Regions from separate parts of the Streptomyces sp. NPDC052043 genome, predicted to be linked through region 3. Evidence: riboswitches for the same ligand, from Rfam matches in the RefSeq annotation. Region 3 holds a riboswitch; each other region holds the start of a gene.
The links. Region 3 has a riboswitch for cobalamin ahead of ACIHCX_RS09935 (prenyltransferase/squalene oxidase repeat-containing protein). Riboswitches for the same ligand answer to the same signal wherever they lie in the genome.
Positions count from the first base shown of each region.

Region 1 (6,891 bases), on a different contig from region 3:
GCGCCTTGACCGGGTCCAGGTCGGAGACGAGCGCGTACTCGTCGAGGAGCTGCTCCAGCTTGGCCAGGTCGCCGTAGGTGTCGGCGCGCGCCATCGGCGGGACGAGGTGGTCGACGACCGTGGCGTGCCCGCGCCGCTTGGCCTGGGTGCCCTCACCGGGGTCGTTGACGATGAAGGGGTAGATCAGCGGCAGGTCGCCGAGGACCGCGTCCGGGGCGCACCCCCCGCTCAGCCCCAGGCCCTTGCCCGGCAGCCACTCCATCGTGCCGTGCTTGCCCATGTGGACGACGGCGTCGGCGCCGAAGGAGTTCTCCAGCCAGCGGTAGGCCGCCATGTAGTGGTGGGACGGCGGCATGTCGGGGTCGTGGTAGATCGCGATCGGGTTCTCGCCGAAGCCGCGCGGCGGCTGGATCATCACCACGACGTTCCCGAACTGGAGGGAGGCGAGGACGATCTCGTCGCCGTCGACATACAGGCTGCCCGGCGGTTCGCCCCAGGCCTCCAGCATGGCGCTGCGCAGCTCGGGGTCCAGGGTGTCGAACCACGCCCGGTAGTCCGCGAGCGGCACCCGTGCGGGCGCGGCGGCCAGCTGGTCCTCGGTCAGCCACTCGACGTCGTGGCCGCCGGCCTCGATGAGCCGGTGGATCAACTCGTCGCCGTTGTCCGGGTATTCCGTGAGGGAGTACCCGGCGTCCCGGAGCGCGTCGAGCACCCGCACCGCCGAGGCGGGGGTGTCGAGGCCGACGGCGTTGCCGACCCGGGAGTGCTTGGTCGGATAGGCGGTGAAGACCAGGCCGAGCTTCTTCTCGGCGTTCGGCTTGTGCCCGAGCCGTGCGTGCCGTACGGCGATCCCGGCGACCCGGGCGGCCCGCTCGGGGTCGGCCGCGTACACCGGCACGTCGTCCGGTCCCTGCTCCTTGAAGGAGAACGGGACGGTGATCAGCCGCCCGTCGAACTCCGGGATGGCGACCTGCATGGCCGCGTCCATGGGGGAGAGGGCGGCGTCGGACGCGTCCCAGGCAGCCCGGGACGAGGTGAGGCAGAGCCCCTGCAGCACGGGGATGTTCAGGTCCGCGAGCGCCCCGATGTCCCAGGCCTCCTCGTCACCGCCCGCCGACGCCTGCGAGGCGTGCGTGCCGCCGGCCGCGAGGACGGTGGCGACCAGGGCGTCGGCGCGTCCGAGGATCTCGTACAGCCCGGCGTCCGCACCGCGCAGCGAACCGCAGAAGATAGGAAGGGCGTTGGCGTCGTGCGCCTCCATCGCGTCGCACAGGGTGTCCACGAACGCCGTGTTGCCGCTGAGTTCGTGGGCGCGGTAGAAGAGCACGCCGACGGTCGGGCGGCCTTCCACGAAGGCGCGTTCGCCGTGGACGCCGTACTCCGGCATCCGCTGCGGCTCCTCGAAGCCCTCACCGGTCAGCAGCACCGTGTCGGACAGGAACCGGGCGAGTTCCGCGAGGTTCTCCGGGCCGCCCTCGACGAGGTACTTCAGCGCCTCCGCCACGACTCCGGCCGGCACCGACGACTCCGCCATCAGCTCGGCGTCCGGTACGGCCTCGCCGCCCAGCAGCACCGTCGGGACGCCGGAGGCCTTCAGCGCGGCGAGCCCGTCCTCCCAGGCCCGCTTGCCGCCGAGCAGCCGTACGACGGCGAGGTCCGCGCCGTCGAGCAGCCGGGGAAGTTCCTCGCCGACGTCCACGCGGGTCGGGTTGCCGATCCGGTAGGAGGCCGCCGAGGCTCGGGCGGCGAGCAGATCGGTGTCGGCGGTCGACAACAACAACACTGTGCTCATGCGGGCGCTCCCGGTGGAATGAAAGGCAGTCCTTGCGGCGCGCCCGACTCGATGAGTCGCCACAGCGCGTCCGTGTCCGCGTGCTGTTCGATCAGGTCGCCGAGCCGGTCGAGCTGCTCCTCGCGCAGCGCGGCGAACGAGGTGTCGGGCGCCGGCACGAAACGCCGGCCGGCGGCGGCCGCCACCTCGCGCAGGAAGGCCCGGCGGAAGCCGTCCGACTCCAGGGAGCCGTGCCAGTGGGTGCCCCAGACGGCGCCGACCCGGCACCCGTCCAAGAAGGGACTTCCGCCGGTGACTTCGGCGACCCCGTGGTGGATCTCGTACCCCTCGACCCGTTCGCCGAGGGCTTCGCCCTCCGGCCGGGTGAGGGTCTTCTCGCGGGCGAACCTGACCCGTACGGGCAGCAGTCCGAGGCCGTCCACGTGTCCGGCTCGCGACTCGACGTCGTCCTCGATGTGCTCGCCGAGAAGCTGGAAACCGCCGCAGATGCCGAGCACGGGCCGCCCGTCCGCCGCCCTTCTCGCGAGGGCCCGCGCAAGCCCCCGCTCCCGCAGCCACTCCAGTGTCCTGACCGTGCCCCGCGTGCCGGGTACGACGACGAGGTCGGCGTCGGTCAGTTCCTCGGGACGGTCCACGAACCGCACGACGACGCCTGGTTCGGCGGCGAGCGCGTCGACGTCGGTGAAGTTGGACATCAGCGGCACGGCGCAGACGGCGACCCGCAGCACGTCCTCGCCGACCGGCGGCGCCACGGTGGACTCCCGCACCGCGCCCCGCAGCGAGACGCGCAGTCCGTCCTCCTCGTCGATGCCGAGCCCGTGCCGGAACGGCAGCACGCCGTACGTACGCCGTCCCGTGAGCCCGTGCAGCATGTCGAGGCCGGGTTCGAGCAGCGAGACGTCCCCGCGGAACTTGTTGACGAGGAACCCGGCGACCAGTTCCTGGTCCTGACGAGACAGCAGCGCGAGCGTGCCGAAGAAGGAGGCGAAGACGCCGCCGCGGTCGATGTCGCCGACGACGAGCACGGGCAGCCGCCCGCCGCGCGCGATCCCCATGTTGACGATGTCGGTGCGGCGCAGGTTGATCTCCGCCGGGCTGCCCGCCCCCTCGCAGATCACCGCGTCGTACGTGCTCCGCAGCTCGGCGAGGCAGTCGAGGACGGTGCCGAGGAGCCGCTGCTGCCGCCCGCCGTGGTAGCCGCGGGCGCTCATCTCACCCACCGGCCTGCCGAGCAGCACCACCTGACTGCTCTGCTCGCCGCCCGGCTTGAGCAGCACCGGGTTCATCAGCGCGGTCGGCTCGACGCGGCACGCCTGGGCCTGCATGGCCTGCGCCCGCCCGATCTCGGCGCCCTCGCGGGTGACGAAGGAGTTGAGGGACATGTTCTGCGCCTTGAACGGGGCGACCTTCACGCCCTGGCGCACCAGCCACCGGCAGATCCCGGCCGTGACGACGCTCTTCCCGGCGTCGGAGGTGGTGCCGGCGACGAGCAGACCGCCGCTCATGACGTCCGTCCTCTCTTCAGCAGCCGTACGCCCGCGCACACGCCGAGCGCGAGCCAGCCCACGCGGCGGGAGAGCCGTACCGCGCGCTCGATGTCACCCGGCCGGACGGCGCGTCCGGGGCCGTTGAGCACCGGGCGGTGCTCCACGCGCCCGGCGTACGAGAGCGTGCCGCCAAGGCGCACGCCGAGCGCCCCCGCGAACGAGGCTTCCACCGGGCCGGCGTTGGGGCTCGGATGCTTGCCGGCGTCGGCGCGCCAGGCGCGTACGGCACCGCGCGGGTCGTCGCCCGCGACGGCGGCCAGGGCGGCGGTGAGCCGCGCCCCCGGCCATCCGGCGAGGTCGTCGAGCCGGGCCGAGGCCCAGCCGTAGCGGCGGTAGCGGGGGGACTTGTGCCCGACCATGGCGTCCAGGGTGTTGACCGCGCGGAAGCCGAGGAGCCCCGGCACACCGGCGGCGGCTCCCCACACCAGCGCGCCCACCACCGCGTCGGAGGTGTTCTCGGCGACGGACTCGACCACGGCGCGGGCGATGCCGTCGGCGTCCAGTGCCTGAGGGTCGCGCCCGCACAGATGCGGCAGCCGCGCCCGGGCGCCCTCGATGTCACCGGTCTCCAGCGCGCGTCCGATCACCCGCGCCTCCCGGGCGAGGGAGGTCCCGCCGACGACGGCCCAGGTGGCGGCGGCGGTCAGCGCGACGGACGCGGTACGGGAAGGACGCAGGGCAGACGCGGCCAGCGCGGCCGACGACACGACGCCCCCCACGCACACGGCGGTGTGCAGGGCGCCCCAGCCGCGGTGGTCCCGCCACAGCGCGCGTTCCACGGCACCCGCGGCCCGTCCGAACACGGCGACGGGGTGCCCGCGGCGCGGATCGCCGAGGAGCAGGTCACCGAGGAGGCCGGCGGCGGCGCCGTACGCGAAGTCGCGATCGGCACCCATCGGGTCAGCCGGTCGTGCGGTCGGTCAGTGAGTCGCTGGTGAACCTCGGTCGGCAGCCGCGCATGGCGATACATGTCCTCACTCAGGGTGTCCACGCCCTGGTTCGACGAGACCGGCGGTGAGAGTTCCTGACTCCCGGGGATGTTCTTCCCCGGTCACAGTGGCGGGACCGCGCCGGATTCGCACCGGGCTTCCTCTCCTGCCGCCGTATGTGGCTCCGGCAGTCCACCACGCACCGCGAACACCCGTCAACCTGCCGTTGACCTGCGCAGGGGTACTGAGATGAGGCCCACACCCCGGGGCGGGCCGGACGGGAAAACCCGCCCTTCCCGGGCCGTCGCGGGGACGGTCCGGCAAGAGCGGGTGACGTGGTGACGTGTGGGTCGGGCGGGACCCGTCACGCGGATCCGACCCGGTCGCCAGGGTCCCGGCCGCGCCGGGCAGTACGGCTACGCCATGATCAGGTGGATCCCGTAGGCCACCGCGGCGGCGCACGCGGCGAAGCAGGCGTAGGCGCCGGTGACCGCGAGGACCCCGCTGCCGTCGCCCTGGGCGACGGCCCGCTCGCGGCGGGAGAGACCGGCGATGCCGAGGGTGAACAGGGCCACGAGGCCCACCGTGACGCCGAGGCTGACGCCGAAGACGGAGCCGAGGGCCGCCCAGTCGATCTTCATGGTGTTCTCTTCCTTCTGCCTGGACGCGAGCTCAGACGGCGGCGGCCGGCGGGGGCGCGACGGACGCGGGGTCGGTGGCGGGCGCGGAGGGCTGGGCGGGGATCGTGGCCGTGAGCGTGTCGGTCACCGGGGAGGCCGGCGGCGGGATGACGGCGGCGATGGCCTGGGTGACCACGCCGGCCGGCTCCTCGGTGTCGGCGTCGGTGCCGGTGTTGTTGACGTTGGTGTGGTCGACGACCTCACGGCGGGAGATCTTCCAGATCGCGGCGCTGGAGGCCACCAGGAACACGGCGACGAGGCAGGTGCCCCAGGCGCCGAGCCGGGTCACGGCCTCCGCGCCGGCCCCGACCAGGGCCGCGGCGGGCAGGGTGAGCGCCCAGGCGACGGCCATGCGGGTCGCGGTGGACCAGCGGACCACGCCGCCCTTGCGGCCCAGGCCCGCGCCCATCACCGAACCCGAGACGACGTGCGTGGTGGACAGGGAGAAGCCGAGGTGGGAGGAGGCCAGGATGGCGGTGGCCGCGCTGGTCTGGGCGGCGAAGCCCTGCTGCGGCTGGAGGTCGGTCAGGCCCTTGCCCATGGTGCGGATGATGCGCCAGCCGCCGATGTAGGTGCCGAGCGCGATGGCCAGACCCGCGGAGAGGATGACCCAGGTGGGAGGGTTCGAGCCGGGGGCGAGGGCGCCGCCGGCGACCAGGGCGAGGGTGATGACGCCCATCGTCTTCTGCGCGTCGTTGGTGCCGTGGGCCAGCGAGACCAGGCCCGCGGAGGCGATCTGCCCCGCGCGGTGGCCCTTCTCGGCCGCCCTGCCGTGCGAATGCGACTTGCTGCCGATGCCGTACGACAGCCGGGTCGCGACCAGCGCGGCCAGACCCGCGACGACCGGGGCGACGACCGCCGGGATGAGGACCTTGGTGAGCAGGACACCGCCGTGCACGGCGCTGAAGCCGGCCGAGGCGATGGTGGCGCCGATCAGACCGCCCATGAGGGCGTGCGAGGAGCTGGAGGGGAGTCCGACCAGCCAGGTCAGCAGATTCCAGAGGATCGCGCCCACCAGGGCGGCGAAGATGACTTCGGGACGGATGCCGCTCTCGTCGACGAGACCCTTGGAGATCGTGTTGGCGACCTCCACGGAGAGGAAGGCGCCCACCAGGTTCAGCGCGGCGGACATGGCCACCGCGACCTTGGGCTTGAGCGCGCCGGTGGAGATGGTCGTGGCCATCGCGTTGGCGGTGTCGTGGAAACCGTTCGTGAAATCAAACGCGAGTGCGGTGATCACCACCATCGCGAGGATCAGCGAGAAGCTTTCCATTTACCCAGGCAATCGTTCGAGCGTCATTGGCGCGTTGAACGTAGGTAACCCGGGTGAACGGAAGATGAACTGAGGCGGTCATCGCGGTGTTCCTTCCCGCGTTCCGGCGGACAGGAACGGCCGCTCGCGGGAGGCGTCCTGGCAGGATCGGCGCATGACCGAACAGCGGCGGGACCGAGCGGACGCACAAGGCGAGCGGGCCAAGGCGCGAGGGGCCGGGGCGGACGTGTCCGGGGACACGGCGCGCGCCTGGCGGGAACTGGTCGCGGCGGCCCGCCGCACGGTGTCGGACGGGCTGGTCGTCGGCACCTCGGGCAACGTGTCCGTACGCGTCGGCGACATCGTCCTGGTCACCCCCTCGGGCGTCCCCTACGACCGGCTCACGGACGACGACGTCACCGGCGTCGACCTGGACGGCAGACAGGTGCTCGGCACCCTGGTGCCGACCAGCGAACTGCCCATGCACCTCGCCGTCTACCGCGGCACCGACGCGGGCGCCGTCGTCCACACCCACGCCGTGCACGCGACCGCCGTCTCGACGCTCGTCACCGAGCTGCCGCTGATCCACTACATGGCCGGCGCGCTCGGCGGCCCCGTCCGGGTCGCCCCGTACGCGACGTACCGCACCGAGGAACTGGCCGGGAACGTGCTGCGCGCCCTCGCCGGCCGC
Region 1 is NZ_JBIUBT010000001.1:953,147-960,037, forward strand. It holds gene cobN (cobaltochelatase subunit CobN) at 1-1,792, opposite strand, end outside; gene ACIHCX_RS04520 (cobyric acid synthase) at 1,789-3,297, opposite strand; gene ACIHCX_RS04525 (cobalamin biosynthesis protein) at 3,294-4,235, opposite strand; cobalamin riboswitch at 4,337-4,481, opposite strand; gene ACIHCX_RS04530 (hypothetical protein) at 4,685-4,909, opposite strand; gene ACIHCX_RS04535 (anion permease) at 4,941-6,221, opposite strand; gene ACIHCX_RS04540 (class II aldolase/adducin family protein) at 6,376-6,891, shown strand, end outside.
Region 1: linked by a shared signal. The riboswitch ahead of ACIHCX_RS04525 (cobalamin biosynthesis protein) and the one ahead of ACIHCX_RS09935 (prenyltransferase/squalene oxidase repeat-containing protein) in region 3 are both predicted to bind cobalamin.

Region 2 (6,891 bases), 170 kb from region 3:
CCTCCAACTCCCCTTGCGGCAACGGTCGGGCATGGCGTGCCAGCACCTCCCGTACGGGCGTGCCGGCCAGGTCGTCGATGAGGGTCGGCAGGGTCGCTGACGGCACGTAGTGGTCGGCGAGCCCGCAGAGCACGGCGTCGCCGGCGCCGATCTGCGCACCGGTCAGCGCGAGATGGGTGCCCAGTTCCCCGGGGGCGAGGGCCAGCAGATGGGTGCCGCCGACGTCGGGGACGAAGCCGATGCCGGTCTCCGGCATGGCGATCCGCGAGCGCTCGGTGACGATCCGGACGCTGCCGTGCGCGGAGACGCCGACGCCGCCGCCCATCACGATGCCGTCCATGACGGCGACGTACGGCTTCGGATATCGGGCGATACGGGCGTTGAGGTGGTACTCGTCGCGCCAGAAGGCGGCCGAGGCGGTGCCGTCCCCGTCGCGGGCGTCGTCGTGGATGGCGCGGATGTCGCCGCCCGCACACAGGCCGCGCTCCCCCGCGCCGCTGATGACGACGGTCTTCACGGCCGGGTCGTGTTGCCAGGCCGTCAGCGCCTCGTCGATGCGGCGCACCATCTCGTGGGTGAGGGCGTTGAGGGCCTTCGGCCGGTTGAGGGTGATATGGGCGGCCCGTCCGTCGGTGTGGAACAGGACGGGTTCCTCGGCGGCGGTCATCCGAACGCCTCCGTCAGGCCGCGGGCCATGAGGACACGCATGATCTCGTCGGTTCCTTCCAGGATCTGTTGGACGCGCGGGTCACGGACGATCTTCTCAAGGCCGTACTCGCTGAGGTAGAGGTAACGGCCGTACAGTTGGAGCGCCCGGTCGGTGGCCGAGCAGCCGGTGCCGGTCGGTGCGATCACGCCGTGCAGGCCCTGCACGCCGGGCGCCGGAATCAGCGGATCCGCGAGGCCTCCTACAGTCGAGGTATGCGCATCGTCTCCCTGCTGCCCGCCGCGACCGACATCGTCGCCGAACTCGGCCTTTCGGAGCAGTTGGCCGGCCGCACCCACGAGTGCGACTGGCCGCCGCGCGAGGTCGCCTCGGTACCCGTGGTGACCGGGGCGGACCTGGACCAGGACGCGCTCACCAGCCGGGAGATCTCCGACGCCGTCGGCGGGGCGGCGCACTCCGGTTCGTCGCTCTACACGCTGGACACCGAGGCCCTCGCCGCCCTGCGCCCCGACGTGGTGCTCACCCAGGACCTGTGCGACGTGTGCGCGGTGTCGTACGAGAAGGTCAGCCGGACCGTACGGCTGCTCGACGCCGGCACCCGGGTCCTCAGCCTGGAGCCGCGCACGCTCGACGACGTACTGGACTGCCTGGTCACCGTCGGCGACCTGCTCGGCGTGCACGAACGCGCGCAGCGGCGCCGGGCCGCGTTGCGGGCTCGCCTCGACCGGGTCCGCGGCGCGGTCGCCGGCCTCGACCGGCCCCGGGTGGTGGCGATCGAGTGGCTCGACCCGCTGTGGCCCGCCGGGCACTGGGTGCCCGAGCAGATCACCACCGCCGGGGGCGAACCGCTGCTCGCCGCGCCCGGCGAGCACACCGGGCCGACGACCTGGGAGGCGGTACGCGCCGCGCGGCCGGACGTAATCCTCGTCCTGCCGTGCGGCTTCCCTCCCGAACGCACCCTGCGCGAAGCCGCGTTGCTCACCGGGCTGCCCGGCTGGACGGATCTGCCCGCCGTACGGTCCGGCCGTGTCTGGGTACTGGACGGACCGTCCTACTTCAACCGGCCGGGACCTCGGGTGGTGCGCGGGGCGGAGGTGCTCGCCCAGGTCCTGCACGGCGTGCAGGCCGGCGAGGCGGTCACGTCGGCGGAGGCCCGGCCGTTCCCCGTCCGGTGACGACGGGCTGGTCACCTCGCACGTGCGATCGTCCTGGCGCGTGCGTCCTGGCGCGCACGGGCCTCAGGAGTCCGTGGGTCGCCGTGGCGGGGTGATGGCGTACAGGCCGAGGATCTCCGGCAGGGGTGCCACGCCCGGGCCGCCCTCCCGCACCCAGGCGACGATGTCCTCGGTGCCGCCCTCGTCGTTGACGAGCCCGAGCCAGACCGGCCGCGCACCGGCGGCCCGGCCCGCGGAGGACGGCTGGACCACGATGACGTTCGCCTGCTCGCACACGTCGAGGCAGTCGGAGATGCGCACCGGCACCTCCGCCCGCAGCCGCGCGGTCTGCGCCGCGTGGTCGACCCCGGGCACCTTGGGGCTGCCGCAGCAGCAGTCCCGGCACACGACGACCCGGCACGGCACCGAACCGCTCCCCGCCACGGCACCGTCCGGCGCCTCGTCCGTCGGCCTTTCGGGCACGCCGCACCACTCCCCTCCCGGGGAGATCCGCCCCGGTGTCGCTCGAGGAGGCGACCGCGTGAGTCTCCTGGCTCCCGGGTCTTCACTCGTCCCGCCTTCCCACCCCGGGCGGGGCGGTGGCATCCCGGAACTCGCTCACCGGTCACAGTGGCGGGACCGCGCCGGATTCACACCGGCTTCCTCGGACCGCCGTCGCCTTATGTCGCCGGTCATCATCCCATGATCGGTTCCGCCCGCCCCTCCGCACCGGCCGGCGTCGCTCATCCCTGGCACCGCGGGCACCAGACCGTGCGGCGTCCGCCGACGCGGTGGGAGCTCAGGAGCCACCCGCAGCGGGGACACGTCGGATCGCTGTCGTCCCTGTGCCCGGTGAGCCAGGAGGGCCTCGGTGGCACGCACCCGGCATGCACGGACGTCTCGAGGACCCGGCCCATTCGTGCATGGACACGCCGAAGTGCGGTCTCGCTCAGGTCCCGCGCCGGGGTCCGAGGAGCCACCCGGGCCCGCCAGAGGATCTCGTCGCACAGGAGGTTCCCGAGACCCGCGATCACGGACTGGTCCATCAGCACGCTCTTGACGGCACGCCGTCGTCCCGACAGCAGCTCCCGGAACTCCGCTCCGCGCACGGTGAGGGCATCGGGACCCAGACCGTCGGTGATGCGCTCGACCTCCGTGTCGTCGACCAACCGTACGCCCTGGAGCTTGCGTTGATCGCGGTAGCGCAGCTGCCGGGAGTCGTCGAGCGTCAGCAGGATGCGGTCATGCCGTTCGACCGGTTCGTCCGGGGAACAGCACCGAAGCGACCCCGTCATGCCGAAATGCCACACCAGTGTCGGACCGTCGTGACCCGTCGGCACGAACAACCACTTGCCGTGCCGCCACGCCTCCCCCAGACGCCTGCCCTTCAGTTCCCTCCGCAGCCGCTGCGCGCTGACCCCCCGCAGCACCCCGGCGTCCCGCACCTCGACGTCCGTGACACGCCGGTGCCGGCCGCAGGCCGTCAGCACCTCGCGGAATCCCTCGACATCCGGCAGTTCGGGCATGCGTGCGTCCGGGCTCCTGGTCGTACGGTCATCGGACCGCCGTACGCGCCGCCGGGTACCCGCGGAGGGCGAGCCCACGCGCTCCGCACCCCGCCCCCGGGCCTCATGCCTCCGATCGGACGCGAGCCGGTTTGGCGGACGGCCCGACCGGGATACCCATGGCACGTGATTCCGTCCAAGGTCGACGAAACGCTCCCGGAACTGGCGCCCTTCGTCTACGCCGTGCAGGGCCGAAGGCCCGACGACGGCACGTGGTGCGAGGCGTGGACGGTGCGTGACGTCCTGGTCCACCAGACGGGGAACGCCGAGGAACTGGCCCGGGTGCTGCGAGCTTTCCTTGCGGGCACACCGGTGGAGACCAGAAGCTTCGAGCGTGAGGCTCCCTACCGGCGGATGTCGGACGCCGAGCTCTGGGCGGCGTTCCTGACCAACTGCAAACAGCTCACCGAGGTCACCGCGGCCGCCGCGCGGGCTCTGTCCCCGGACACCGAGGTCATGTGGACCGGCCGTTCCGTGAAGGTCCCCTTCTTCGCGGAACACATGCGTGAGGAACTGATCCTCCACCGCTGGGACCTGACCGGCGACGACCGGACGGCCGTGCAGTCCCTGACCGAGCCGTGGATGACCGAGCACAGCGTGGTGTCGGTCGGCCGGCCCCTGCTGATCCGGGGCCGCGCCGATCTGGACCTCGGGGCCGAGGGGCAGGTCGAGGGCCGCCTGCGCACTCCGGGCACGGACGACGTCGTGGTGACCGCGGACGCGGAGGGCGGCACCATCCGGTTCGCCGCCCCCGAGGGCCCGGCCACGATCGAAAGCGACGCGGCGACACGCGTCCTGCTCCTGTGGGGCCGCCGCCCCGCCGACCCCACCCGCTGGCACAGCGCCGCGGGCCCGGAGTCGTTGCGCAGGGTACGGACCCTCCTGGGCGGCTACTGAGCCGTCGTCGCGTGTGGCTGCCACGGCGGGGCAACTCCTCGTAGGGTGGACCGTCATGGCCGAGTCTCACCCGCTGCTGGGCATGTTCCTCAATGCTGCCGACGGACGCTTCCCGCCTGCGGACGGCCGCGTGACCGTTCTTCCCCCTCTGCCGGGTGGGCTGGAGTGCTCGGTCGCCTTCACCGGGCACGCCGTGATCGCCACCGCCCTGTCCGCTTCCGACGTCCGGGCTCAAGGAGCCGACGGGTTCGGGGCTTCCATGGCTCCGGACTTCCTGCGTTACCTCGCAGGTCGCGAGGGGTGGATCGACAGTGTCGACGTGACACTCGTCGCGCGTGGCGTGCCGGCCCCTCACCGCCTGCCCGAACGTCTTGATGTCGACGACCACCCGCGTGTGCGTCGTGCTCGGGCTTTGCGTACCGACGTCCGTGTCTACGGAGATGAACGGGGCCTTGTCACCCTGGCCGGCGGCCTGGCTGGACGACGCGAGACAAGCATCGAACTCCACCACACCGGTAGCAGTGGGGCTGGGCTCGGCCGCTCCCTGCTGGGTGACGCTCTCACCCTGGTCCCCACCGGTGAGCCGGTTTTCGCCGCTGTCGCCCCGGGCAACGCACGATCCCTTCGGGCTTTCCTCGCAGCGGGCTACAGCCCCCTGGGCAGCGAGGTCCTCATCCGTCCCAGACGGCCGACCTCGGGGTGACGCACTACACCACGAGCCCGAGGAAATCCACCCACGCCGAGGAGGCGACCTCGAACCGCGGTCCGTCAGCCTGCTTGGAGTCGCGTACGTGCACGGCTCCGGGGGCGTGGGCGACTTCCACGCAACTGTCGCCTTCGGAACCGCTGTAGCTGCTCTTGAACCAGTCCAGCTCACCGTTGGTGTTCATAGCGCTCCTCGCATCCGCTGCAACAACTCGGCCGAGTCCGCGGGGGACAGAGCCTGCGATCGCATCTTGGCATAGCGCATCTGCATCACGCTCACTGCTTCCCGGTCAGAAACCAGCTGCCCGGTCTTCTGTCCCTCCGAGTACCCCAACCACTGGCGCTCCGAGGTCTCAAGAAGTTGCATGGGCCCGTCCGTACCCGCGTGGAAGGGCTGCCGCTGAGGCATGATCTGAAGCTCCAGGTTCCACAACTCCATGTGGACGAGCAGGTGGTCGAGCAGTTCCCGGGTGACATCCTCACCTCCCGTGTGCCGCAGCAGTACCGACTCCTCGACGATGAAACTGAACGCGACCGGCGGCTTGCGCGTCAGCAGTTCCTGCCGCGCCAGCCGGGCGGCAATCCGCTCCTCCAGTTGCTGCTCCGTAGGAGGAGGCGGCACGTTGAGCATCACCGCGCGCGTGTAGGCCTCGGTCTGGAGCAGCCCCGGCACGACCCGGCACTCGTACGTGCACAGGCTCACCGCCGTCTCCTCCATCTGCGCCCACTCCCGGAACCAGACCGCCAGCCCCCGCTGCCGCCCCACGTGCCGGGCCACGGCCCGCAGTACACCGAACGATTCCAGCGCCTCCTCCGCCCGCTCGACGAAGTGCGCGGTGGGCATCCGCCGGCCCTGCTCCACCGAAGCGACCGAGGCATGCGAGTAGTTGAGCCGCTCGGCGAGCTGTTCCTGCGTCAGCAGGGCCCGTTCACGGAAGACTTTCAAGGCCGCCCCGAACGCCTTCAAACTGCCGGACGAATCAAGCGCACTGCCACCTGCCATGAACGACGACCCCCTGTCACACCCGTCACCTCTTGCAGCAGGTACAACGGTTCAACCCTGAGCGGGGGTTACTTGCCCGGCGCGGCTGGAACCAGTACAGGACGGCTTGTACGGGCAGCACCACACCGCCGGAAGGAACTGATCTGTGACGGCACACTCCACATACGAGCAGAGCTGGACGATCTACGGTCAACGCCAGTTGGACTACGGCTACTCGCCCCCGGTACCGGACCGCGTCGACTGGGGATTCTCGCCCGGCCAGGGCCCCGGAGCCGAGATCCTCGGAGACATCCGCGGCAAGCGGATCCTCGACGTGGGATCCGGTCCCGGACATCACGCCGTTCACCTGGCCCGCGAGTACGGCGCGCTGGTGGACGGCGTCGACCTGTCCCCCACCCAGCACCGGCGCGCCCTGAACGCTCACGGCAGCGAGCCCGGAGTCCGGTTCGTCCGCGGCGACGTCGCCGAGCACCTGCGTCACGCGGAACCGTACGAGGCCGCCTACGGCATCCGCACCTTCGCCTGCATCGACCCGCACCACCTGCTGCCGGCCCTGCGGGACGGGCTGGTCGACGGAGCGCCTCTCGTCTTCTCCGCCCTCCACACCGACGCCGACGCACAGGGGCCGTCCGACGAGGTGGTGCCACGGCGGGAGTTGATCCGGCTGCGCGACGGGGAGCCCATCCCCACCCGGATGTGGGTGCTCACTCCGCGACTCTGGGAAGAGCTCCTGACCGAGTACGGCTTCCGGGTGGAAGGAATCGAACTCCTCACCGCGCCGAAGCCCGACAGCCCCGCGATCCTCCAACTCGCCCGGGCCCGACGCCACCACACGCCCAGCCGCCCTCCTCTGACCAGTCGCCCACGGACCGCCCGACCGCCCGTACCCCACGCCGCGAT
Region 2 is NZ_JBIUBT010000003.1:276,920-283,810, reverse strand. It holds gene ACIHCX_RS09140 (enoyl-CoA hydratase/isomerase family protein) at 1-667, opposite strand, end outside; partial or broken gene ACIHCX_RS09135 (acyl-CoA dehydrogenase family protein) at 664-843, opposite strand; gene ACIHCX_RS09130 (cobalamin-binding protein) at 922-1,842, shown strand; gene ACIHCX_RS09125 ((2Fe-2S) ferredoxin domain-containing protein) at 1,906-2,247, opposite strand; cobalamin riboswitch at 2,365-2,487, opposite strand; gene ACIHCX_RS09120 (Fpg/Nei family DNA glycosylase) at 2,565-3,347, opposite strand; gene ACIHCX_RS09115 (maleylpyruvate isomerase N-terminal domain-containing protein) at 3,513-4,283, shown strand; gene ACIHCX_RS09110 (hypothetical protein) at 4,339-4,986, shown strand; gene ACIHCX_RS09105 (DUF397 domain-containing protein) at 4,991-5,173, opposite strand; gene ACIHCX_RS09100 (helix-turn-helix domain-containing protein) at 5,170-5,991, opposite strand; gene ACIHCX_RS09095 (NUDIX domain-containing protein) at 6,137-6,891, shown strand, end outside.
Region 2: linked by a shared signal. The riboswitch ahead of ACIHCX_RS09125 ((2Fe-2S) ferredoxin domain-containing protein) and the one ahead of ACIHCX_RS09935 (prenyltransferase/squalene oxidase repeat-containing protein) in region 3 are both predicted to bind cobalamin.

Region 3 (6,891 bases):
GTCCGAGCCGCCAGGGCCGCTCGGGCTCGGGGTGGGCTGCGGCGAGGTTCCGGTCAGGCTGCGCTCCAGGCGGCCGAAGCTGATGCCGGTCGCGCCGCCGACCGCCTGGGTGGAGGCGCGCAGGTCGGACTCGTCCTGCCCCTCCTTGGCCACCCGGAAGCCGCCGTCGGCGTTCTGCTGCGAGGCCAGGAACTTCAGGGCTCGGGCGATCTCGGCGCGGTACGTGTCCGCGTCCAGGGACAGACCCTGCACCGCGAGCGCCGCCGAGTTGACGGAGTCGCCCGCGGTCCCGGGGAAACCGCCGTCGGGCAGTTGCCGGGACGCGATCCACGCCAGGGCCCTGTCCACCGCCTTGTCCGCCGTGTCGCCACCGGCCAGGTCCAGGGCCATGGCGGCGATCGCGGTGGAGTCGACGTCGGAGTCGTTCGTGGACGGGATCAGGCTCGGCCAGGCGCCGCTGTCCTGCTGAAGGCTCTCCAGGTACGCGATCGGCTGCTCGACCGCCGTCTCCTCCCCCGCGCGCAGCTGCGCCATGACCGCGAGGGACTGGGAGAACACCGAAGGGGCGTTGGTGTAGGCGCCCTTGGCGGCGCAGGAGCGGTCGGGGGCGGTGCTCGGCTTCGCGCACACGGCCTGGTCGAGGGCGGCGATGAGGTCGTGGCGGCCGAAGTCGCGCGGGTCACGGCCGACGGCCTCGGCGAGCAGCGCCGTCTTGCCGAGGGAACCGCCGGCCGCGTACGCGGTGCCGACGGAGGTCCAGTCGTTGACGGTGCGGCCCTCGCCGTCCTTGCCGCCGTGGTCGAGGAAGTCGACGATGCCGCGCAGCTTGGCGTTGTTCAGGCCGGTGGCGGCCAGCGCGTAGGCGCCGTCGATGGTGAGGCCGAAGTCGGCGCGGGCCGAACCGGATCCGTCGGTGTAGTACTGGCCCTGCTTGAGGTGGGCGGCGCTGGTGAGGTACGCGACGCCCTTCTTCAGGTCGGGGCCGGCGCCCGGGGCCGGAGTGGTCGGGACGGGGGTGGTCGGGGTGCCGGTGGGGGTGGTGGTCGGCGGGTCGGTGGGCTCGGCCTCCTTCACCGTCAGGGTGACCAGGCTGGTGCCGGCTCCGGCGAGCACGGTCGGCGAGGTCGCATAGATGGCCGGGTCGGTGGCGTCCTCCTCGAAGCCGAGGCCGCCGTCGTCGAGTTGCTGCCGGGACAGCCATGCGACGGCCGCGTCCGCGCGGTCGGTGTCCCCGAGCGCGCGCAGGGCCTGGGCGGCGTACGCCGTCGCGGTGACGCTGCCGGCTTCGGCGCCGGTGTAGCCCGGGAAGGCGCCGTCGGTGCGCTGGGCCCCGGTGAGGTAGGCGCGGGCACGGTCCACGGCGTCGTCGTGGCCGCCGGCCCGGTGCAGGACGAGGGCGACGAGCCCGGTGGTGGCGGGGTCGCCGTCGCAGTACTCGCCGGGGCGGATGAGGATGCTGGTGACGCCGCCGTCCGCGCACTGGATCTGCGTCAGCCGGTCGACGGCGGCGGCGGGCGGGGTGGTTCCGGCCCGGAGGAGGGCCAGCACGGACAGCGCCTGGCCGTCGGCGTAGGTGGCGTTCCTGAAGTCACCCTTGGCCGTGCAGCCGGGGGTCGGTTCGCCGGACTCGGGGCCCGCCGCGCAGACGTTCCGCGTCAGGTCGGCGGGGAGGTCGTGGCCGCCGAAGGCGTGCGGATCGCGTTCGGTGACCTCGGCGAGGAGGGCGAGGCGGGCGGCCGCCGTGGCGTCCGGGGCCTGGTCCGTGCCGTCCGGGTAGGCGTAGTCGTCCGTGTGGGCGGCGAGGAAGTCCGTGACCTTGTCGAGTGCCGTGCTCCGGCCGTCGACCGCGGCGAGGGCGTAGGCCGCTTCCGTGGTCAGCAGGTGGTTGGGGGTGTCGGCACCCTCGTCGACGATCCGTTCGCCGTCGGTCAGAAGGCCCTTGAGCCACGCCGCGGCACCCGCGAGGTCGACCTGCCCGGGTCCCCCGGTGGGCGTGGAGCCCGGGTCGGGGGTGGTGGCGCCGCCCGCGCGGACGTCGTCGGGACTGAAGGCGGGCCCGCCGGTGGTGCCGCCGAGGTTCGTACCGCCGTAGACCCAGGCGTCGACGTCGCCGTCCTTCAGCTTGCGGGCCATCGCGCCGTACTGGCTGTACGTCCAGGCGTGCTGCCCGGGTGAGGCGGTCCAGTAGGACCAGTAGGCGGTGACCGGCGGAGTCAGCACGCACGAGTCCGTGTCCGGCGTCGGGTACTGGGTGCCCGAGTCGAAGGGCCCGTAGCCGATGCGGCAGATGAAGGCGGGACCGTCGTGCTGGGTGCCCTCGGTGGTGAAGCCGGCGTCGTGGAGCAGATCGTAGCCCGTGGTCGGCGTGGTGTCGCAGCCCCGCTCGACCTTGCCGCCGAACGGCCCGAAGTCGACGGCGACGATCGCGCCCTTGGTGGCGGTGCAGTCCCCGACGGGGTCGGCCGCGGCCGGTGTCGTCGTGAGGAAGGTCACGCAGCCGGCCAGCACGACGAGCCATGCCGACACCAGTGCCGTCACGGGGCGCGGTCTCGGCCCCGGTCTCTTCGAGGCGCTCTTCCCGGCCCGTCCGTCTCTTCGCTTCTCGGTCCCCACCACGGCCCCTCGTGTCTGCCCCCGCGTGGAGGCGTGGTTGAGGAGCCTTCATCCGGGGGTGGGCGGGAGAGCCCGCGCCCCGGCAGGGCCGGTCGCACCACGCCGTAGTCCGCGACGGCGTCTGTTGCTGAAGAACACGCTCCAGGCATTCCGGCTCGCCCGGCGGGTGCCGGGCCTACGGTTGCGGGTCAGCGCCGGACTTCGACCGGCTTCCCCTGGAACTGATTGCGTATCAGCCGGATTGGAACACGGGGTGCCTCAGAGCGTCAAGGCATCCGCGGGCACGGGCCGTTGGTGTCCGAGGGCACCCTCTGGCGACCGGGATGCCCCTCGGGTACCGTCCCGGACTGCCGAATGGGGGAACCCGGTGGGAGTCCGGGGCTGACGCGCAGCGGTGTGGGACGGCGGGGCCGTCCCGAGCCCGAATGCCCAGGCGGTGAAGCACCGTTGGAAGCCGATCCACGCGTTCCGGGCGGCGGCCGCACCCGCTGCTCCCGCCCTGTCGGCGAGGGACGCACCCGGGTCGGGTCGGCGTCCTTCACCCTGAGGAGCAGGCCATGTCCCTTTCGTTGTCCCGCCGTTCGGCCGTCACCGCGGCCACCGTCCTCGGCGCCCTCGCCCTGACCACGCTGCCCGCGGCGGCCACCACCACACCCGCGCAGCTCACCGTCGCAAGGACGAACGGCGTCGGATACCTCAAGTCCCTCCAGGCGCCGGACGGTTCGTACGCCGGCGCCGGACTGTCGAACGAGTGGGCGTTCAGCGCGTTCGCCGCGGCCGGTACGGCCGCCGTGGACGTCACGCCCGGCGGCGACACCGCCAAGAACGCGAGAACGGTGTACCGCGACCTGCTCTCCACCAGCGGCTGGCCGTCCTCCTCCCCCGTCGTCACCGACTACGAGCGCGGCATGCTCAACGCCTACGCGGCGGGCATCGACCCGGCGCGTGTCTCGGCCTCCCGCAACCTGGTCGCGGACGTCTACGGCTACTGGCAGACCGCCGAACCCGGCTACTTCGGGCCGTCCGCCAACTTCAACGGCACCGTCTTCGCCGCGCTCGCCCTGAACGGGGCGAAGACCCGGTCCGGGCAGGGCCGTATCCCGCAGGTGCTCCGGGACGCGATGGTCACCCGGATCCGGGCCAACCAGCACAACGACGGCGGCTGGAACTTCAGCAGGGCCGAGGGCGACCCGGGCCAGCAGGCCGCGACGAGCGACATCGACATGACCGGCGCGGCGATGGCCGCCCTGTGCGTCTCCGGTGTGCCGAACACCGACGCGGGCGTCATCAAGGCCAAGGCGTTCCTGAAGAGCAAACTCGTGGCGAACAGCGGCGCGTTCAACGGCATGTTCGGCGCCAACACCGACTCCAACGGCTGGGCGGTGTCCGGCCTGAACGCCTGCGGCGTCAACGCCCAGACCGGTGACTTCCTCACCTCCATGGGCAAGACCCCGGTCGACTTCCTGATCGCGCAGCAGTTCAACCCGGGTGGCGGCTTCCGGTACCTGCCCGGCGACACGAGCCCGTCGGCCTACGCGTCGATCGACGGGCTGCGGGCCGTGGCCGGCGGCGGCTTCACGGCGGCCCCGCCCGTTCCGACCGCGACGGGCGCCCCGCAGTGGGTGGGTCAGGGCTCCTTCACCTCCGGTACGGCGACGAAGGTGGCGCTGAGCGTGGACGACGGCACGGACGGCGTCACGGTGTGCTCCGTCGCCCTGACCCCGACCGGCGCGACGACCACGCTCGGCGCCGTCCTCGACGCGGCCACGAGCGGCGCCACCCCGTCGGGCTGCGTGACCGGGGTGACCCCGTCCTCCGGCACCGGCGCCCTCACCTCCCTCAACGGCAGGGCCAACAGCGGCTCGGACACCTGGAAGGTCAGTATCGACGGCTCGGCGTTCACCACCGCGACGCGCGGGACGACCGTGGGTGTCGGCGACACGATCGCCGTGCGCCGGGGCGCCTGACGGAACGACGACGGGCCGCGTGACGCCGGGCGCCCGGCGGATGACCGAGTTCGGCGACGCTCGACGCCTCCTCGACGGCCGCCCTGGTCGCGGTCGTCGAGGACTACCGTGCCGCCACCGGCGCGGGCCTCCTCGCCGTCGGCCACGACCGCACCCTGCTGCACCGCCGGTGCGACCGCACCGTCCACTGGGCCACCCTGACGGCCACCGACCGGGCGCAGCACTGGGCGCCGTTCGTCGGCCTACGCGCAATCCGGCAGTCGCAGCCGTGGGCGCACCTCTGGATAGGCTCCGTTCCTGTGAGCGTCATACAACTCTGGAGACGAATACGCCGGGTGGACAAGCCGGTCGCTGTCATCGTCGGCGCGGGGAACCTGCTGCTCTGCGGCGTGCTCTTCTTGATGATGATCGGCGGGGCGCTGGGCTTCGAGGCCACCACCAGGGAGCAGGAGACCGCCGCTCGGACTCTCGCGGGCCAGACATTTGGGTGCTGGCTCGCGGGCGGCCTGTTGCTGTTCTCCGTGCTGGGTATGACGCGGGCCTTGTTCAGCCACCTGGCCACGATGCTCTTCACACCCGTCGCGCTGGCCCTGATCCTGATGCTCTTGTAGTGACCTGCGGCACGCGGCACCGGCCGGCCGCGGACCGGTGAACCTTCCCCGTCACAGCGCGAGTTCAGCCGGACGGCGTGACCGAGGGCCACACGCCGAACCACTGCTCGGCGCCGAACTCCTCGAACCGCTCCACCTCGGTGAACCCCAGCTTGGCCGCGAGGCGCATCGAGGGCTTGTTCGCGGTCTGGGTGCAGAGCACCACCGGCTCGCCGGGAAACGCCTCGGCGAACCAGTCGAGTGCCGCTGCGCACGCCTCGGCGGCGTACCCGCGTCCCCATGCGTCCGGCAGGAACATGTAACCGAGTTCCGCCTCCCCGGCATCCGGACGGACGTGCCCCGGACGCTCCGCGTCGCGCCGATCGAGCGTGATCATGCCGATCATCGCTCCTTCGAGGTCGACCACGAAAAGGCCGAGGCGCCGCCCGGGCACGTCCGGCACCGCGTGTTCGAGCTCGTCGCGCGGTCGAGGGCCACCGAGGTAGGTGCCGACCTCCGGCGAGGCGAACAGCTCGATGAACGCCGCACGGTCTCGGGCCTCGGACTCGCGGAGCACGAGCCGTTCGGTCGTTGTCGGGGCGGGGGGCCAGGCGACGGGTCCGGGTCCGGTCATGGCGGGCAACCTATCGCAGGCCCCGACGGCGCGCCCTGGGCGAATCCGATCGAGGCACCCCTCGGGCCACTCCCAGGTGCACCGGGGCCTGCCGCGGCGGAGGCTGGAGGTATGAATGTGCCCACGCAGGCAGTGTGGACGGGCTGGATCACGTTCGGCCTGGTCAGCTTGCCGGTGCAGTTGTTCCCGGCCACGCGACGACACGGTGCGGATCTGCACGAGGCGCATGCCGCGGACGGCTCCCCCGTCCAATACCGGTGTGTATGCCAGGCCGAGCACCGCGAGGTCGACCATCGGGAGATCACGAAGGGGTACAAAACCCCTGATGGGCGCATGGTGGTGCTCGAAGAAGCAGATCTCCGGGCCCTGCCGCTGCCCAGCAGGCACGTCATCGACGTCCTCGGATTCGTCCCCGTCGACGGCCTGGACCCGATCCTGTTCTCGCGCGCCTACTACGCCGCACCGTACGGGCAGGCCGGTCAGCGGCCCTACGCGCTGCTGGTGGCCGCGCTGACCTGGATCGAGCGCGCGGCCGTGGCCAAGGTGACGCTGCACACCAGGGAACGCCTGGCAGCGGTCTGGCCGCGCCGGGACACACTCGTCGTCCAGACACTTCTGTGGCCCGATGAAGTCCGCGAACCCGGGAACACCGCACCGGCCACGTCGGTGACCGGGCAGGAACTGGAACTCGCCTCCCTGCTGATGGCCCAGATGTCCGATGTCGACCTCGCCGACCTGCACGACGACTCCGCCGCGGCACTGGAGCAGTTGGTGGCGGCGAAGGAATCCGGAGGCCGACTGCCGCGGCCCGCCGAGCCCGAGCCGGCGGTGGACCTGCCGGCCGCGCTGGAGGAGAGCCTGCGCAGAGCCGCCGGCCAGGGCCGCACGCCAGGCTGACCAGCAGCCTCCGATCGCCGTGCGCCGGGGCGCCTGACGACGAGCTCGCTCCGGGGCCCGCTCTCGGACGGGCCCCGGACTCGTGGAGGGGTGCGGCCAGGGGTTGATTCCGCCCGCGCCGCCCCAGTCGTCACGGCGCGGTGGCCACCCGCACCGTCAGCTTTGCCGGAGCAGGGCACGGACTTCCGAA
Region 3 is NZ_JBIUBT010000003.1:447,849-454,739, reverse strand. It holds gene ACIHCX_RS09935 (prenyltransferase/squalene oxidase repeat-containing protein) at 1-2,538, opposite strand, end outside; cobalamin riboswitch at 2,739-2,874, opposite strand; cobalamin riboswitch at 2,968-3,044, shown strand; gene ACIHCX_RS09930 (hypothetical protein) at 3,171-4,580, shown strand; partial or broken gene ACIHCX_RS09925 (ABC transporter ATP-binding protein) at 4,631-4,786, shown strand; gene ACIHCX_RS09920 (hypothetical protein) at 4,880-5,191, shown strand; gene ACIHCX_RS09915 (GNAT family N-acetyltransferase) at 5,256-5,804, opposite strand; gene ACIHCX_RS09910 (Ku protein) at 5,916-6,701, shown strand; gene ACIHCX_RS09905 (AfsR/SARP family transcriptional regulator) at 6,858-6,891, opposite strand, start outside.

Region 4 (6,891 bases), on a different contig from region 3:
TGCTCAGGTGACGTGAGCGGCGCGGCGCGCGTTCAGGCGGCCCGCGGGCCCCGGAACGCGCGCCGGTAGGCGTTCGGGGTGGTGCCCAGCGCGCGGACGAACTGGTGCCGCAGTGCCGCCGCCGTCCCGAACCCCGTACGGTCCGCGATCGTGTCCATGGTCTCGTCCGTCCCCTCCAGCAACCGCTGTGCCAGCAGCACGCGTTGGCGCAGGAGCCAGCGGTAGGGAGTGGTGCCCGTCTCCTGCTGGAAGCGGCGGGCGAAGGTACGCGGCGACATGTGGGCGCGGGCGGCGAGCTGCTCGACGGTGACCTCCTGGTCCAGGTGTTCCTCCATCCAGACCAGCACCTCGCCCACCGTGTCGCAGGAGGACTTCGGCAGCGGCCGCTCGACGTACTGGGCCTGCCCGCCGTCGCGGTGCGGGGGCACCACCATCCGCCGGGCGATCCTGTTGGCGACCTCCGGGCCCTGCTCCTTGCGCACGATGTGCAGACAGGCGTCGATGCCGGACGCGGTGCCGGCCGAGGTGATCACCGGGTCCGCGTCCACGTACAGCACGTCCGGCTCGACCACGGCCCGCGGGAACCGCCGGGCCAGTTCGTCCGCGTGCCTCCAGTGCGCCGCGCAGCGCCGCCCGTCCAGCAGGCCGGCGGCGCCCAGCACGAAGACGCCCGAGCAGACGCTGAGCACCCGCGCGCCCCGGTCCACCGCCCGGCGCAGCGCGGCCAGCAGCTCGGGCGGGTAGCCGCGGGAGGTGACGGCGTCGGCGGCCGGCACCGTGATCAGGTCGGCCTCCTCCAGCCGGTCCAGCCCGTGCGGCGTCGAGACCGTGAGGCCGGGGACATGGGTGCGCAGCGCCGGGCCCTCCGCGGAGACGACCGCGAAGTCGTACACCGGCAGCCCCTCGTCGCTGCGGTCCAGTCCGAACACCTCGCAGACCACGCCGAGCTCGAAGGGGTGCACTCCGTCCAGCAGCACGGTGGCCACGTTCTTCAGCATGGGTCCAGTGTGCCCCCGCGGTGGCAGGATTTTGAAGGTGTACGGCAGTCCTGCCACTCACGGTGAGGAGTACCCGGCGCCACAGTGGTGTCCATGACCACGACACAGCTGCAAGGCCTGATCTCGATGCTCTTCGTCCTGGGGCTCCTGGTCCTCATGGTCCTGCCGTCGGTGGTCGGCATCGTCCACGACCGACGTGCCGACCACCGGATCCGTCAGGCCCAGGAGGACCGGGAGGCCGGGGAGATCCCCGACGAGGCTCAGAAGTCCTCGTCGAGGTCGACGGTGCCCTCCACCGCCACCTGGTACGCCGACGGGCGCCGCTCGAAGAAGTTGGTCAGCTCCTGAACGCCCTGGAGCTCCATGAAGGAGAAGGGGTTCTCGGAGCCGTACACCGGGGCGAAGCCGAGGCGCGTCAGGCGCTGGTCGGCGACGCACTCCAGGTACTGCCGCATCGAGTCGGTGTTCATCCCCGGGAGGCCGTCACCGCACAGGTCGCGCGCGAACTGGAGCTCGGCCTCGACGGCCTCCCGCAGCATGTCGGTGACCTGCTGCTGGAGCTCGTCGTCGAAGAGGTCGGGCTCCTCCTTGCGCACGGTGTCCACCACGTCGAAGGCGAAGGACATGTGCATCGTCTCGTCGCGGAACACCCAGTTGGTGCCGGTGGCCAGACCGTGCAGCAGGCCGCGGCTGCGGAACCAGTAGACGTAGGCGAAGGCGCCGTAGAAGAACAGGCCCTCGATGCACGCGGCGAAGCAGATGAGGTTGAGCAGGAAGCGCCGGCGGTCCGCCCTCGTCTCCAGCCGGTCCAGCTTCTCCACCGAGTCCATCCACCGGAAGCAGAACTCGGCCTTCTCCCGGATCGAGGGGATGTTCTCCACCGCCGCGAAGGCGGCGGCGCGGTCCTCGGGATCGGGCAGGTAGGTGTCGAGCAGCGTCAGGTAGAACTGGACGTGGACGGCCTCCTCGAAGAGCTGGCGGGACAGGTACAGCCGCGCCTCGGGGGAGTTGATGTGCTTGTACAGCGTCAGCACCAGGTTGTTCGCCACGATCGAGTCACCGGTGGCGAAGAAGGCCACCAGCCGTCCGATCAGGTGCTGCTCGGCCGGGCTCAGCTTGGCGAGGTCGGCGACGTCCGAGTGGAGGTCGACCTCCTCCACCGTCCAGGTGTTCTTGATGGCGTCCCGGTAGCGCTCGTAGAAGTCCGGGTAGCGCATCGGACGGAGCGTCAGTTCGAAGCCGGGGTCGAGCAGGTTCTTGGTCTCGCTGGTCATTACTGGCAGGCCTCGCAGGACTCGGGGTTCTCAAGGGAGCAGGCGATCGCGTCGGCGTCCGGCGCCGCCTGCTGGACGGGGACGGTGGCGGGAGTCTGGGCCCGAGCCGCGCGGGCGATACGGGTCGCCGGGCGGGAGCGCAGGTAGTACGTCGTCTTCAGACCCTGCTTCCAGGCGTAGGCGTACATCGAGGAGAGCTTGCCGATGGTCGGCGTCTCCATGAACAGGTTCAGGGACTGGGACTGGTCCAGGAACGCGGTGCGCGCCGCGGCCATGTCGATCAGACCGCGCTGCGGGATCTCCCACGCCGTGCGGTACAGCGTCCGCACGTCCTCGGGGATCCAGGCGAAGCCGGCCACCGAGCCGTTCGCGTCGCGCAGTGCCTCGCGGGTGCGGGCGTCCCAGACGCCGAGCGCCTTCAGGTCGTCCACCAGGTACGAGTTGACCTGCAGGAACTCCCCGGAGAGCGTCTCACGCTTGAAGAGGTTGGAGACCTGCGGCTCGATGCACTCGTACACGCCCGCGATCGAGGCGATGGTGGCGGTCGGGGCGATGGCGAGCAGCAGCGAGTTGCGCATGCCGACGGCGGCGATCCGCTCGCGCAGGGCCGCCCAGCGCTCCGGCCAGGTCAGCTCGACGTCGTAGTGGTCGGGGTGCAGCACACCCTGGGCCGTACGGGTCTTCTCCCACGCGGGCAGCGGGCCGTTGCGCTCGGCGAGGTCGGCCGACGCCTCGTACGCGGCGAGCATGATCCGCTCGGCGATACGGGTGGACAGGGCCTTGGCCTCAGGGGAGTCGAAGGGCAGCCGCAGCTTGAAGAACACGTCCTGGAGGCCCATGGCGCCCAGGCCCACCGGCCGCCAGCGGGCGTTGGAGCGGCCCGCCTGCTCGGTCGGGTAGAAGTTGATGTCGACCACGCGGTCCAGGAAGGTGACGGCGGTGCGGATGGTCGCGTCCAGCCGCTCCCAGTCGATGTCCCCGCCGGCCACGAACGCGCCCAGGTTGACCGACCCCAGGTTGCACACCGCCGTCTCACCGTCGTCGGTGACCTCCAGGATCTCCGTGCAGAGATTGGAGGAGTGGACGACGTGACCGGGCTGCGCCGTCTGGTTGGCGGTGCGGTTGGCGGCGTCCTTGAAGGTCATCCAGCCCTGGCCGGTCTGCGCGAGGGTGCGCATCATACGGCCGTACAGCTCGCGGGCCGGCATGGTCTTGCGGGCCAGTCCCCGGGCCTCCGCGGCGCGGTACGCGGCGTCGAACTCCTCGCCCCACAGGTCGGTCAGCTCCGGCACGTCCGCGGGGGAGAACAGCGACCACTGCCCGTCGGCGTTCACCCGGCGCATGAACTCGTCCGGGACCCAGTGCGCGAGGTTGAGGTTGTGCGTCCGGCGGGCGTCCTCACCGGTGTTGTCGCGCAGCTCCAGGAACTCCTCGATGTCGGAGTGCCAGGTCTCCAGGTAGACCGCGGCGGCGCCCTTGCGCCGGCCGCCCTGGTTCACGGCGGCCACCGAGGCGTCCAGGGTCTTCAGGAACGGCACGATGCCGTTGGAGTGCCCGTTGGTGCCGCGGATCAGCGAACCGCGGGAGCGGATGCGGGAGTAGGCGATGCCGATGCCGCCGGCGTGCTTGGACAGCCGGGCGACCTGGAGGTAGCGCTCGTAGATGGAGTCCAGCTCGTCCTTGGGGGAGTCGAGGAGGTAGCAGGACGACATCTGGGGGTGGCGCGTGCCGGAGTTGAAGAGCGTGGGGGAGGAGGGCAGGTAGTCGAGGCGGCTCATCAGCCCGTAGAGCGCCGCGACCTCGTCGACGGACCGCGCGGTGTCGTCCTGCGCGAGACCGGCCGCGACCCGCAGCATGAAGTGCTGGGGCGTCTCGATCACCTTGCGGGTGATCGGGTGCCGCAGCAGGTACCGGCTGTGCAGGGTGCGCAGGCCGAAGTAGCCGAAGCGGTCGTCGGCGGCCCGGTCGATCAGCGCGTCCAGGCGGTCGGCGTGGGCGCGTACGAACTCCGCGGTCCGGTCGGCGATGAGGCCCTCACTGTGGCCCACGGCGACCGAGTCGGTGAAGGAGACGACGCCCTGGGAGGCGGCCTCGGCGCGGACGGTGAGGGTCAGCAGCCTGGCCGCCAGCCGGGAGTAGGCGGGGTCCTCGGAGATGAGCCCGGCGGCCGCCTCCGTGGCGAGCTCACGCAACTCGGCCTCGTCGGCCCGCGCCGACCGGCCGCGCAGCGCGGCGGCGGCGACCCGGCCGGGGTCGGCGTCGGGGAGGTCGGCGGTCAGCTCGGTCAGGGTCCGCAGCAGTACGGCACCTGGACCGTCGGTTTCCGTGGCTGTGACTGAAACCGGGTCGGCTGGCGCGATGGTCACGTGGAGCTCTCCCTCGCTCGGCACGGGGACTCGCACAGGGCAGGGGGCAGCACACGAGCGCACGCGGCGCCGCGCCCACCAGCCCATTCCGCGAGGCCCGGACGTCAGGGCACCCGGACCGGACGGCCGGGCGCGCTGTCGGCAGGTCCTCGGACTGACGCTCGTGGCGGCCCATGGGGCATATGCGCACGAGTACACCGTTGCGGGACAGTTCCGGATTCGCACCGGATTCCCCTGCGGCGACAGTGAGCACGAGCATACATCTTGTGCTGAGTGAGTCGGGCACCCCCATATGTTGTGCCGCGTCGACTCCGGAGCGTGTCAGAATGTCAACTCGTAGGTGAGCAGCGTGATGTCGTCCAGCTCCGGGAGCGGGTTCCAGTCCCGCCCCGGCGTGCGGACGAAGCCCAGGCGCTCGTAGACGCGGTGGGCGGTACGCATGGAGCTCTGGCTGGACAGCACCACGCGGACACAGCCCTCCACGGCCCGTGCCCGGTCCAGACAGGCCCGTACGAGGGCCTCGCCGACTCCTCTGCCGCGCGCCGCGTGCGCGACCGCGAGCATCCGTATCTCGGTCTCGCCGGGGCCGGCGAGGTCGGCCATGGGACCGGCGCCGGGGACGAAGGTCACCCCGCCGAGCACCTTCCCGTCCGCCACCGCCACCAGCACCTCGGCCGCGGCCGCCCGCTTGGCCACGTTCCGCAGCTCGACGAGATATCCGTCGCTCTCGCCGAAGTCCAGCAGCCCGTCCTGGAGGTAGGCCTGGGCGGTGATCTCACCGAGCGTGCCGTACTCGCCGGGTTCCACCGGCCGGATCGCGAAGTCCATGGGCCCGAGTCTGCCGTACGGGCCCGGCCGTGGGCCGCCGGATTTCTCTCCGGCGGCCCACGGGGTGCCCGGTGCTACTGCGGGGCCACCGCCGTGGCCGGCGGGAGCTCCGCCTCGACACCCGGGTCGCCGGCGTCCGCCGTGTAGTCCTCCGGCCGGGTCTCGTCCACGCCCTCGGGCGCCTTGACCGCCCTCAGCACGAACGTCAGGACCACCGCGACGGCCGCGTTGAGCACGAACGCCGTCAGACCGATGTAGCCGATCTCGCCGAGGCCCGGGATCTCCTTGGCCGAGCCGCCGAAGTGCTTCTGCGTCGGCGAGGCGACCCCGTAGGCGGCGACCGTGCCGTAGACCATGCCGACCGCCCAGCCCGCCAGCAGCGCCCAGCGGTGGAACCAGCGCGTGAACAGGCCGCCGACCAGGGCCGGGAAGGTCTGAAGGATCCAGATCCCGCCGAGCAGCTGGAAGTTGATGGCGACCGTCTTGTCCATGGTCAGCACGAACACCAGCGCGCCCACCTTCACCAGGAGCGACACGATCTTGGAGACGCGGGTCTCCTCCCTCGGTGTCGCGTGCGGGCGGAGGAAGTCCTTGTAGATGTTGCGGGTGAACAGGTTCGCGGCCGCGATCGACATGATCGCCGCCGGCACCAGCGCGCCGATGGCGATCGCCGCGAACGCCACGCCCGCGAACCAGTCCGGGAACATGTTCTCGAACAGCTGCGGAATGGCCAGCTGGCCGTTCTTCACCTGCACGCCCGCCGCGATCGCCATGAAGCCCAGCAGCGCGAGCAGGCCCAGCATCAGCGAGTACAGCGGCAGGATCGTGGTGTTGCGGCGGATCACCTCCCGGCTGCGCGAGGACAGCGTCGCGGTGATCGAGTGCGGGTACATGAACAGCGCGAGCGCGGAGCCCAGGGCCAGCGTGGCGTAGGTCCACTGGCCGGCCGCCGCCGGCACCAGAGAGCCCGACCCCGTCTCGGTGAACTTCTGGCCCGCCTTGGCGAACACCTCCGAGAAGCCGCCCAGCTTGATCGGGATGTAGATGATGGCCACCGCGATCACGAGGTAGATCAGGGTGTCCTTCACGAACGCGATCAGCGCGGGCGCGCGCAGCCCCGACGAGTAGGTGTACGCCGCCAGCACACCGAAGGCGATCAGCAGCGGCAGGTCCTTCACGAACCAGTGGGTGCTCTCTCCGCCGCCGACGCCCATCACGTCGAGCACGGCCTGGATGCCGACGAGCTGGAGCGCGATGTACGGCATGGTCGCGAGGATGCCGGTGAGCGCCACCGCCAGCGACAGGCTCTTGGAGCCGAACCGGCCGCGGACGAAGTCCGAGGTGGTCACGTATCCGTGCCGGTGGGACACCGACCACAGCCGCGGCAGGAACGTGAAGATCAGCGGGTACACCAGGATCGTGTAC
Region 4 is NZ_JBIUBT010000004.1:433,368-440,258, forward strand. It holds partial or broken gene ACIHCX_RS13195 (cytochrome P450) at 1-11, shown strand, start outside; gene ACIHCX_RS13200 (helix-turn-helix domain-containing protein) at 33-998, opposite strand; gene ACIHCX_RS13205 (hypothetical protein) at 1,092-1,346, shown strand; gene ACIHCX_RS13210 (ribonucleotide-diphosphate reductase subunit beta) at 1,259-2,272, opposite strand; gene ACIHCX_RS13215 (ribonucleoside-diphosphate reductase subunit alpha) at 2,272-4,638, opposite strand; cobalamin riboswitch at 4,761-4,914, opposite strand; gene ACIHCX_RS13220 (GNAT family N-acetyltransferase) at 4,960-5,466, opposite strand; gene mctP (monocarboxylate uptake permease MctP) at 5,541-6,891, opposite strand, start outside.
Region 4: linked by a shared signal. The riboswitch ahead of ACIHCX_RS13215 (ribonucleoside-diphosphate reductase subunit alpha) and the one ahead of ACIHCX_RS09935 (prenyltransferase/squalene oxidase repeat-containing protein) in region 3 are both predicted to bind cobalamin.